One region of the Neobacillus sp. KR4-4 genome, then DNA from elsewhere that is predicted to be linked to it. Evidence: a T-box and tRNA genes for the amino acid it is inferred to sense, from the RefSeq annotation. Region 1 holds a T-box; the other holds one or more tRNA genes.
What was found. The T-box of region 1 lies ahead of ileS (isoleucine--tRNA ligase). A T-box ahead of a tRNA ligase gene usually reads a tRNA of that ligase, here a tRNA-Ile.
Positions count from the first base shown of each region.

Region 2: it encodes a tRNA-Ile, which carries the amino acid that the T-box ahead of ileS (isoleucine--tRNA ligase) is inferred to sense. The anticodon was not compared.

Region 1 is NZ_JBHHJU010000003.1:125,677-130,897, reverse strand. Features, by position in the region: gene ileS (isoleucine--tRNA ligase) at 1-2,490, opposite strand, end outside; T-box leader at 2,565-2,807, opposite strand; gene ACE198_RS04135 (DivIVA domain-containing protein) at 2,857-3,372, opposite strand; gene ACE198_RS04130 (YlmH family RNA-binding protein) at 3,460-4,236, opposite strand; gene ACE198_RS04125 (YggT family protein) at 4,267-4,533, opposite strand; gene ACE198_RS04120 (cell division protein SepF) at 4,540-5,001, opposite strand; gene ACE198_RS04115 (YggS family pyridoxal phosphate-dependent enzyme) at 5,013-5,221, opposite strand, start outside.
Region 2 is NZ_JBHHJU010000025.1:123-5,343, forward strand. Features, by position in the region: rRNA gene rrf (5S ribosomal RNA) at 1-37, shown strand, start outside; tRNA gene ACE198_RS20860 (tRNA-Val) at 47-122, shown strand; tRNA gene ACE198_RS20865 (tRNA-Thr) at 153-228, shown strand; tRNA gene ACE198_RS20870 (tRNA-Lys) at 236-311, shown strand; tRNA gene ACE198_RS20875 (tRNA-Leu) at 325-409, shown strand; tRNA gene ACE198_RS20880 (tRNA-Gly) at 473-544, shown strand; tRNA gene ACE198_RS20885 (tRNA-Leu) at 555-643, shown strand; tRNA gene ACE198_RS20890 (tRNA-Arg) at 666-739, shown strand; tRNA gene ACE198_RS20895 (tRNA-Pro) at 746-822, shown strand; tRNA gene ACE198_RS20900 (tRNA-Ala) at 840-915, shown strand; tRNA gene ACE198_RS20905 (tRNA-Met) at 936-1,012, shown strand; tRNA gene ACE198_RS20910 (tRNA-Ile) at 1,029-1,105, shown strand; tRNA gene ACE198_RS20915 (tRNA-Ser) at 1,125-1,217, shown strand; tRNA gene ACE198_RS20920 (tRNA-Met) at 1,386-1,459, shown strand; tRNA gene ACE198_RS20925 (tRNA-Asp) at 1,462-1,538, shown strand; tRNA gene ACE198_RS20930 (tRNA-Phe) at 1,545-1,620, shown strand; tRNA gene ACE198_RS20935 (tRNA-His) at 1,648-1,723, shown strand; tRNA gene ACE198_RS20940 (tRNA-Gly) at 1,740-1,813, shown strand; tRNA gene ACE198_RS20945 (tRNA-Ile) at 1,818-1,894, shown strand; tRNA gene ACE198_RS20950 (tRNA-Asn) at 1,903-1,977, shown strand; tRNA gene ACE198_RS20955 (tRNA-Ser) at 1,981-2,071, shown strand; tRNA gene ACE198_RS20960 (tRNA-Glu) at 2,080-2,151, shown strand; gene glgB (1,4-alpha-glucan branching protein GlgB) at 2,926-4,875, shown strand; gene ACE198_RS20970 (glucose-1-phosphate adenylyltransferase) at 4,817-5,221, shown strand, end outside.

The DNA.
Region 1 (5,221 bases):
AAGTGTAACTTTGGCAGTTAACGACTTCCCAATCACTTTTTGATTACGTGCTTCCTCAAGTGCCTTTAACACATCATCACGAAGAATCATAAATTCAGTCCACTTTTCATCTAAAGCTTGAGCATTTGGTAGTTCCTGATACTCAGGTAGATCTGTTAACTGGACACTTTCTTCGGTTGCATCAGGGATAAAATTCCACACTTCATCCGCAGTGTGTGAAAGAATTGGTGAAACTAATTTTGTTAAAGCAAGCAGCGATTCGTATAACACCGTCTGGATTGCACGTCGCTCATGATTATCTGTCGCTTCAATATAAAGAACATCTTTCGCAAAATCCAAATAAAATGAACTTAAATCAAGAGTACAGAAATTATTTATCGCATGATAGATGCCTGCGAATTCATAGTTTTCATAGGCATTGCGAACATTTTTAATCAACTTATTTAATTTAACGAGCATAAATTGGTCGACTTCACGGAGATCTTCATATCGCACTTTATTTGCTGGAGTAAAATCAGCTAAATTTCCTAATAAGAAACGGAAGGTGTTACGAATTTTCCGATAAACCTCTGCGACCTGCTTTAAGATTGCGTCTGAAACACGAACATCCGCTTGATAATCAACTGAAGCAACCCAAAGGCGTAAAATATCTGCACCTAACTGATTCATGACTTTCGCAGGGATAACGACATTTCCGATGGACTTACTCATCTTCCTGCCTTCTCCATCAAGCGCAAACCCGTGGCTTAATACTCCTTTATATGGTGCCTCACCTGTCACGGCTACAGCAGTAGATAATGACGAGTTAAACCAGCCTCGATACTGGTCCGATCCTTCAAGATACAGATCAGCTGGACGAACTAAATCATCTCTTTCAAGCAAAACAGCTTGATGGGAAGATCCTGAATCAAACCACACATCCATGATATCTGTTTCCTTAGTAAATATACCATTTGGACTTCCTGGGTGGGTAAAGCCGGCAGGTAGTAATTCTTTTGCCTCACGTTCAAACCATACATTCGAACCAAATTCACGGAATAAATCTGAAACATGATTAATCGTTTCATCTGTAATGATTTCTTCGCCAGTTTCTGCATAGAAAACAGGAATTGGTACTCCCCAGACACGTTGACGAGAAATACACCAGTCACCGCGGTCACGAACCATATTAAATAATCGCGTTTCACCCCAAGCAGGAATCCATTTTGTTTCCTTGACTGCATCTAGTAATTCATTACGGAAATCTTTAATAGATGCAAACCATTGTGCTGTCGCTCGATAGATTACCGGTTTCTTCGTTCTCCAATCGTGTGGATAAGAATGGGTAATAAACGAAAGTTTGAGCAATGCACCTGCATCTTCTAATGCTTGTGTGATTGGTTTATTAGCTTTATCGTAAAATAACCCTTCAAAACCTGGCGCTTCACTCGTCATCACACCTTTATCATCAACAGGGCATAGGACATCTAAACCATATTTTTGGCCTACGTAAAAGTCATCTTCCCCGTGACCTGGTGCTGTGTGGACACAGCCAGTACCTGCATCTGTTGTTACATGTTCTCCTAACATCACCAATGAATCCCGGCCATAAAGCGGATGGACAGTTAAAATATTCTCTAAATCATTTCCTTTTACCTTTTTAACAACGGTTAATTCTTCCCAGCCAATTTCCTTCGAAACAGATTCGAGAAGAGCCTCAGCAACTAGATATTTGTTTCCATTTGCTTCAACCACAACATATGTTAGGTCCGGATGTACAGAAATACCTAAGTTCGCCGGAATTGTCCAAGGAGTTGTTGTCCAGATAATAATTTGGGTATCTGCATCTAGTACACCTTTTCCATCCTTCACCTTAAAGCCTACATAAATCGAAGCGGATTTTTTGTCTTGGTATTCAATCTCTGCTTCAGCAAGTGCAGATTCACTTGATGGTGACCAATAGACAGGCTTAAGTCCTTTATAAATATAACCTTTCTTAGCCATTTCACCGAAGACTTTAATTTGCTGTGCTTCATAGGCGGGCTTTAAGGTAATATAAGGGTTTTCCCAGTCACCGCGGACACCCAGACGTTTAAATTGTTCACGCTGATTGTCAATTTGCTCGAGTGCATACTTAGTACAAAGTTGACGGAATTCTGCAACCGTCATTTCTTTACGTTTCACACCTTTATTCGTTAACGCTTGCTCGATTGGTAGACCATGTGTATCCCAGCCTGGTACGTATGGTGCATGGAAACCGCTCATGGATTTATAGCGGACAATCATATCTTTTAAAATTTTATTAAGGGCATGCCCCATATGGATGTCACCATTGGCATATGGAGGACCATCATGTAATACAAACATCGGACGTCCTTTAGTCCGTTCTTGAACTTTTTTGTAAATATTCAACTCTTCCCATTTTGCCTGAATCTCAGGCTCTCTTTGTGGAAGATTGCCACGCATCGGAAATTCAGTTTGCGGCATTAATAACGTATTTTTATACTCCATTTTTTCTTCCTCCTGTAATCCTCTTCATATAACAGAATAGCCAATAGACAAATAAAAAAACCCTCTCATCCCAAAATAGGGACGAGAAGGTTTTATTCCCGCGGTACCACCCTGATAGATAGTTCGAATCAAATCGACTATCCTCTTTAGCATTCGTAACGTGAATAACACGCCTAAGCCTACTAGCCTTAAATTAGGAAGTTCAGCTTTGGAACTCAAGGGTGATCTTCAATTTTTCAACTTTACCAGGCTTCCACCACCCCTGACTCGCTAAAAAAGTCCTAGAAAAATTATACTGTCCCTATCATCGTCATTGACCATTCTTTATAACTGTTAAGAAATTATATGCTATAAAAACGCTTTTCGTCAAGCTAATGAATCTTCTTCTTCATGAACTTTTAGTTCTGTTGCATCTACCTCATATTCTAATAAGTGATCCCAATCATCGGTATTTAACATATCAAGCTGGGCCTCAATCAACATTTTAAAACGTGTACGGAATACTTTTGACTGCTTTTTTAAATCCTCGATTTCAAGAGCAATCTTTCTTGCTTTTGAAAGTGATTCATTGACAATCCGATCCGCATTTTTTTCCGCTTCCTTAATAATCAACTTTGCTTCCTTTTGAGCATTCCTTTTAACATCCTCACCCGCTTCTTGCGCAATGATGATTGATTTATTTAAAGTTTCTTCAATCGTAACAAAGTGACCAAGTCGCTCATTCATATCATTCAAGCGTTCTTCCAATTCTTTTTTTTCTCTAAGTACTAATTCATAATCCTTGATAACCTGGTCGAGAAACTCGTTTACCTCATCCTCATCATATCCTCTAAAACCCTTATTAAACTCCTTATTGTGAATATCCAACGGTGTTAACGGCATGAATGCCACCTCCATACAATCTCTAATTCTATATGTATATGCAAGAATTCGACATCATTCATCGAATTTCCTTCTTTATTTTTGTACTTATTTTTGTTTTCCGACATTTAGTCGCCATTTTTCTTTTTTTGTTTTCCCTTCAATGGCAAGAATTTTTGCTCGGCCACTACCTCTAACAGAAATCATATCACCCACACCGCATTCAAATGATGGATTTTCAATTAATGTCCAATTCACCTTCACGAGTCCCTGTTGAATAAAGAGTTGGGATTTCTGCCGTGACACATGATAAATTCCTGAAATAACAGTATCAAGCCTCAAAGAAGATATCGTTAAATCACTTTCCACCAATTTTTCATTGGTGGAAAGTGCATTTTCTATATCTGTTTCAGTTAGTTTTACGCCTGCCCTGCCAATGGTTTCAACGTTACTTAATATATAGTCGCTAATATCCTTTGCAGCATAAAATTGGCAATTCCCATCTATAATGATGATATCCCCAAATTTCCCCCGCTTTAGGCCTAAGGACATAAGCGTACCCAATACCTGTCGGTGTTCGATTGTAACAAACTTGGTTGGATAATGGATGTTGAAAAGGCTTATTTGAAATTCATCATGATTAATCGAAGTTAGATAATCTGGAAAAATTAAGGCTCTTTTTCGTTCTACATCCGTGCCGCCGCCAAAAAGTTTATATTTTACATCACCATTTTCACCAATTAACATTTTAAGAATATGCTGTTCTCTTGGATCAAGGAAATCAGTTAATTTAGGAGTATATTGTGTGTCTACATAATTCTTCCAATTTAACACCTGATCAATAAATTCTCGCTCTTCTGGACGAAAGTGCTGATAAATATTCATAATTCAATACACAACCTAGATTCAATATTCTTAAGAAACAAGAAAACGATAGACACTGGATAATCCACTTTGCGCAAAATTAAGAACAAGAAAGGCAACGATTGGAGAGATGTCCATCATACCAATCGGTGGAATGATTCGTCTAAATGGCTCTAAATATGGTTCACAAATCCTCGCAAAAAATTGTCCAATAGATGACTCTCTAGCGTTTGGGAACCAAGACATTAAAATATATATAATTAAGGCATACGAATAAAGTTGTATTAGCTTCTGTAATAAACTAAAAACCAGTGCCATTAAGCATTACCACCTCGTATTTTGATTTTCAAAGTCAGGAATAAGTTCTGATATATTTCCTGAAACCTCAACATTATCGGGTGTACATAAGAATATACTAAAACCAATCTTTTGAATGTCTCCACCAATTGCATAAACAGCGCCACTGAGAAAATCGACAATTTGTCTGCCCTGATCACTATCAATTCGCTGCAAGTTCACGACCACTGCGCGGCGGCTTTTTAAATGATCAGCAATTTCAGTTGACTCAGAATAAGAGCGTGGCTCAACTAAAATTACTTTGGATGACTTTGTGGAATTGGCAGCCTTTTGCACGGTTTGCAAGCTGACGACGTTTTGGTTCTTTACCACTGGTTGTTGCTTTTGTTTTACAGGAAGTGGTTCAACTACTTCTGGATAATCAACTTTGTTATCATCATATTCATCATCCAAAAAGAAAAATGTTTTTAATTTCGATTTAATCGTCATGATTTTCTCTCCTAACCATCTTCACCAACAAGCGCAGTGCCTATTCTTACCATTGTAGCCCCTTCTTCAATAGCAATTTCAAAATCATTTGACATGCCCATCGAAAGTTCGGTGCAAGGAGCATAATCCAAATTTAAGGCTTGGACTTGTTTACGAAGTTCACTTAATTTATGAAAACATTCACGTATTTGCGATTCATTATCAGTAAGTGGAGCCATTG
Region 2 (5,221 bases), on a different contig from region 1:
GGACATGCGTCCCTGTGAGAGTAGGACGTTGCCAGGCTGTAAAAATGGAGGATTAGCTCAGCTGGGAGAGCATCTGCCTTACAAGCAGAGGGTCGGCGGTTCGATCCCGTCATCCTCCACCATATTTTCTTTAATACTTTTCCATACTATTTGCCGGGGTAGCTCAATTGGTAGAGCAACTGACTTGTAATCAGTAGGTTGGGGGTTCAAGTCCTCTCGCCGGCACCATTTGTATGAGCCATTAGCTCAGTTGGTAGAGCATCTGACTTTTAATCAGAGGGTCGAAGGTTCGAGTCCTTCATGGCTCACCATTTAAATGAATATGCGGGTGTGGCGGAATTGGCAGACGCACCAGACTTAGGATCTGGCGCCGCAAGGCGTGGGGGTTCGACTCCCTTCACCCGCACCAAGTTTTTTTACGAAGTAAAATAAACAAAGTTGTTTGCAATAGCAAAATAACTTCCCTTGATATGCGGAAGTAGTTCAGTGGTAGAACACCACCTTGCCAAGGTGGGGGTCGCGGGTTCGAATCCCGTCTTCCGCTCTCTACTAATGCCGGGGTGGCGGAACTGGCAGACGCACAGGACTTAAAATCCTGCGGTAGGTGACTACCGTACCGGTTCGATTCCGGTCCTCGGCACCATTTAAGTTAATTAAATTCATATGCGCCCTTAGCTCAGCTGGATAGAGTGTTTGACTACGAATCAAAAGGTCGGGAGTTCGAATCTCTCAGGGCGCACTTTTACGGGAAGTAGCTCAGCTTGGTAGAGCACTTGGTTTGGGACCAAGGGGTCGCAGGTTCGAATCCTGTCTTCCCGACCATGCTTCTTATAATCAATGGGGTCTTAGCTCAGCTGGGAGAGCGCCTGCTTTGCACGCAGGAGGTCAGGGGTTCGATCCCCCTAGACTCCACCAATAATTTTACATGATAGTATGGCGGTGTAGCTCAGCTGGCTAGAGCGTACGGTTCATACCCGTAAGGTCGGGGGTTCGATCCCCTCCGCCGCTACCAAATATTATCTAAACTTGGACCTTTAGCTCAGCTGGTTAGAGCAGACGGCTCATAACCGTCCGGTCGTAGGTTCGAGTCCTACAAGGTCCACCACTAGTTTTATATATAATTTGGAGGAATACCCAAGTTTGGCTGAAGGGATCGGTCTTGAAAACCGACAGGCGGGTCATACCGCGCGGGGGTTCGAATCCCTCTTCCTCCTCCATAAATATTATAACTTATTTCTATTGTCGCGGGGTGGAGCACGTTCGAATATGCTTCTTCGAATCATCCTCAGCGCAACGATTGAGCTGCTTCTCGATTAAGCTTTCTGAAATCGGAGCGGTTAGAAACAAGATATGGAGCATGCTCCAAAATTAATAATTTCTATTGTCGCGGGGTGGAGCAGTCTGGTAGCTCGTCGGGCTCATAACCCGAAGGTCGCAGGTTCAAATCCTGTCCCCGCAATTGGTCTGGTAGTTCAGTTGGTTAGAATGCCTGCCTGTCACGCAGGAGGTCGCGGGTTCGAGTCCCGTCCAGACCGCCATATGTTGGCTCAGTAGCTCAGTCGGTAGAGCAAAGGACTGAAAATCCTTGTGTCGGCGGTTCGATTCCGTCCTGAGCCACCATTTTTGTTTTAAAACAATATTATTATGGCGATTGTGGCGAAGTGGTTAACGCATCGGATTGTGGTTCCGACATTCGTGGGTTCGATTCCCATCAGTCGCCCCATAATAAATTATTATATGCGGGTGTAGTTTAGTGGTAAAACCTCAGCCTTCCAAGCTGATGTTGTGAGTTCGATTCTCATCACCCGCTCCAATATGGGCCTATAGCTCAGCTGGTTAGAGCGCACGCCTGATAAGCGTGAGGTCGATGGTTCGAGTCCATTTAGGCCCACCATATATTGTTCCGCAGTAGCTCAGTGGTAGAGCTATCGGCTGTTAACCGATCGGTCGTAGGTTCGAGTCCTACCTGCGGAGCCAAACGGGGAAGTACTCAAGTGGCTGAAGAGGCGCCCCTGCTAAGGGTGTAGGTCGGGTAACCGGCGCGAGGGTTCAAATCCCTCCTTCTCCGCCATATCTTATGGCCCCTTGGTCAAGCGGTTAAGACACCTCCCTTTCACGGAGGTAACACGGGTTCGAGTCCCGTAGGGGTCATACGAAAAGACTGATAACAATTAAGTTATCAGTCTTTTTTTTGTGTAAAATTCTTTTAAAAGATAGCCAAACAAATTTAATCTCTAGGCTGCAAGCTTAAAGTGATTGACGTCGGAAATAGGGGAACAAGTGCAGTTTAGGTAACTAATCAAGGCTATTGACGACGGTAAGGGTGGACCAAGGCCGCTTTAGGTAGCCAATCAAGTCTATTGACGCCCATATGGAGAAAAGGCCATTTTATGCAGTCTATAATTGTTATTGTTAACTTTAATATGAAAAAAGCAGTAAAATGTTTACCATAATCCAATCATCCTTAAAGAGAACCAGTGAAATAATCTCTCCATATTATATTTTCCCTTTTGAAAATTCTCATCTAATTCTTGTATCTTCTAACCAAATTTACCCAAATACGAGTCCCATATACTAACCTGAAAAAGGATATCTTATGACTTTAAAATTATATCGAAATAATAATTTCGATTCTAATTTCCAAAAAATACGTTGATAACGCTTACAACTATGTGTTTTAGACATATTTTGAATTAAAATTAAAATAACTTTTTGTGAAAATAATAAAAAAATTTTTATAATATTTTGGCGATTAATGATAGATATATTGTGGAATGATGTCGAAATAAGAAGAATGATGTGTTTTGATAGGAAAATGTATCGATTATTGTCAGAAAAGATAAAAAAGTATTATGAGAAATATTGATTAAATACACTTATAATTGGACTTTGAAATACATATTTTCATTGAGGATGAGGAGAGCCATGACAGTGAATACGTTTTTTCCGACTGACTATCAGTTGCATTTATTTCATGAAGGAAATTATTTTCAAAGTCATCAGCTTTTTGGCGCTCATATCTTTAAGAATTCCGATAAAATTTATACACGATTTTGCGTATGGGCCCCTAATGCTTCTGCAGTTAGGCTAACGGGGGATTTTAATAACTGGAATGGTAAAGGGTATGAATTGCAAAGGGTTAACGATGAAGGAGTATGGATTCTAATTGTAAACAGGGATCTAACCGGAAAGATTTATAAGTATGAAATATTCTCACAAACAGGTGAGAAGTTGCTTAAATCAGATCCATTTGCCTTTTATTCTGAATTAAGACCCAATACAGCTTCGATTGTTTATTCATTAGAAAATTATAAATGGAATGACAATCAATGGATGACTCGAAGAGGAAAAAAGCCCCTTCTTTCAGAGCCGGCCGTGATTTATGAAGTGCATCTAGGGTCTTGGAAAAAGAAAGAAAATGGGGAGTATCTAACCTATTTAGAACTGGCAGCAGAACTAATTCCATATGTATTGGAACATGGTTTTACCCATATTGAGATATTACCGCTTGTTGAGCACCCGTTGGACGCCTCGTGGGGCTATCAAGGAATTGGTTATTTCTCGGTAACGTCCAGATATGGGACACCAGATGAATTTAGAGAATTTGTTGATCAAATGCATCAACATGGGATTGGAGTCATTCTTGATTGGGTTCCTGGTCATTATTGCAAGGATGCGCATGGACTTTACCGTTTTGATGGGACGCACATTTATTCCTATTCAACCGAAAGTGATCGAGAAAATGCTGTATGGGGAACAGCAAACTTTGACCTGGGAAAAGGTGAGGTACAAAGTTTCCTGATCTCCAATGCACTATTTTGGATTGATTATTTCCATATTGATGGCTTTCGAATGGATGCAGTAGCAAATATCATATACTGGCCAAACGCCGCGAATGAAAGACGAGAGAATCCATTTGGCATTAACTTTTTGAAAAAATTAAATACTCAAGTCCATGAACATGATCCCAATTTTGTAATGATAGGGGAGGACTCAACCGAATATCCCAATGTGACAGCCCCTGTTAGTTACGGTGGACTTGGCTTTGATTATAAATGGAATATGGGCTGGATGAATGACATGTTGGAGTACATGGAAACACCACCGTTTCTTCGGTCACATGTTCACTCTAAGGTAACGTTTTCATTTTTATATGCCTTTTTAGAAAACTTTATGCTTCCGTTTTCACACGATGAAGTGGTTCATGGAAAAAAGTCATTATTAGATAAGATGCCAGGAGATTATTGGGAAAAATTTGCACAGTTAAGGCTTTTGTTAGGTTACATGTTTGCTCATCCAGGAAAAAAACTTCTGTTTATGGGCTTTGAATTAGGACAGTTTGCTGAATGGAAAGATAAAGAGCAGCTTGATTGGAACTTATTGGACTATGAAATGCATCAAAAATTAAATGCCTATGTTAAGTTCCTAACGAAAGTTTATAAACGATCAAAGGCCCTCTATGAACTTGATTGTTTGCAAGAAGGATTCCAATGGATCGATGCAAATAACAATGAACAATCTATCTTTTCATTTATAAGAAAAGGGAAAAAGGAAGATGAAACTTTAGTTGTTATTTGTAATTTTACAGGCGTTAGTTATCCTGTCTATACAATTGGTGTTCCTAAAAGTGGTGAATACCGCGAAATTTTCAATAGTGATCATGAAGAATACGGCGGGGCTGGATTAGTTAATAAAAAGACAATCATAGCTGCAGATGAGCCATACCATGGCCAGCCGCATTCAATTAATATAGCAATTCCTGCGTTTGGATTTCAAATCATCAGACCGGTTAAAAAGCGAAAGGAGAGAAAAGGTAATGGCAAAGAAAAAGTGCGTAGCCATGTTATTAGCAGGAGGAAAAGGGAGCAGACTTAACTCATTAACAAAGGATCTCGCAAAACCTGCAGTTCCGTTTGGAGGAAAGTATCGGATTATTGATTTTCCATTAAGTAATTGTGCCAATTCTAATATTGATACAGTTGGGGTGTTAACACAATATCAACCATTATTATTAAATTCCTATATTGGAATTGGAAGTGCTTGGGATCTAGATCGAAAGGATGGCGGGGTAACTGTTTTACCACCATATGCTGAATCATCAGAAGTAAAATGGTATACGGGTACGGCCAGTGCCATTTATCAAAACCTTAATTACCTCAAACAATACCAGCCTGAATATGTTCTCATTCTATCAGGTGACCATATTTACAAAATGAACTAT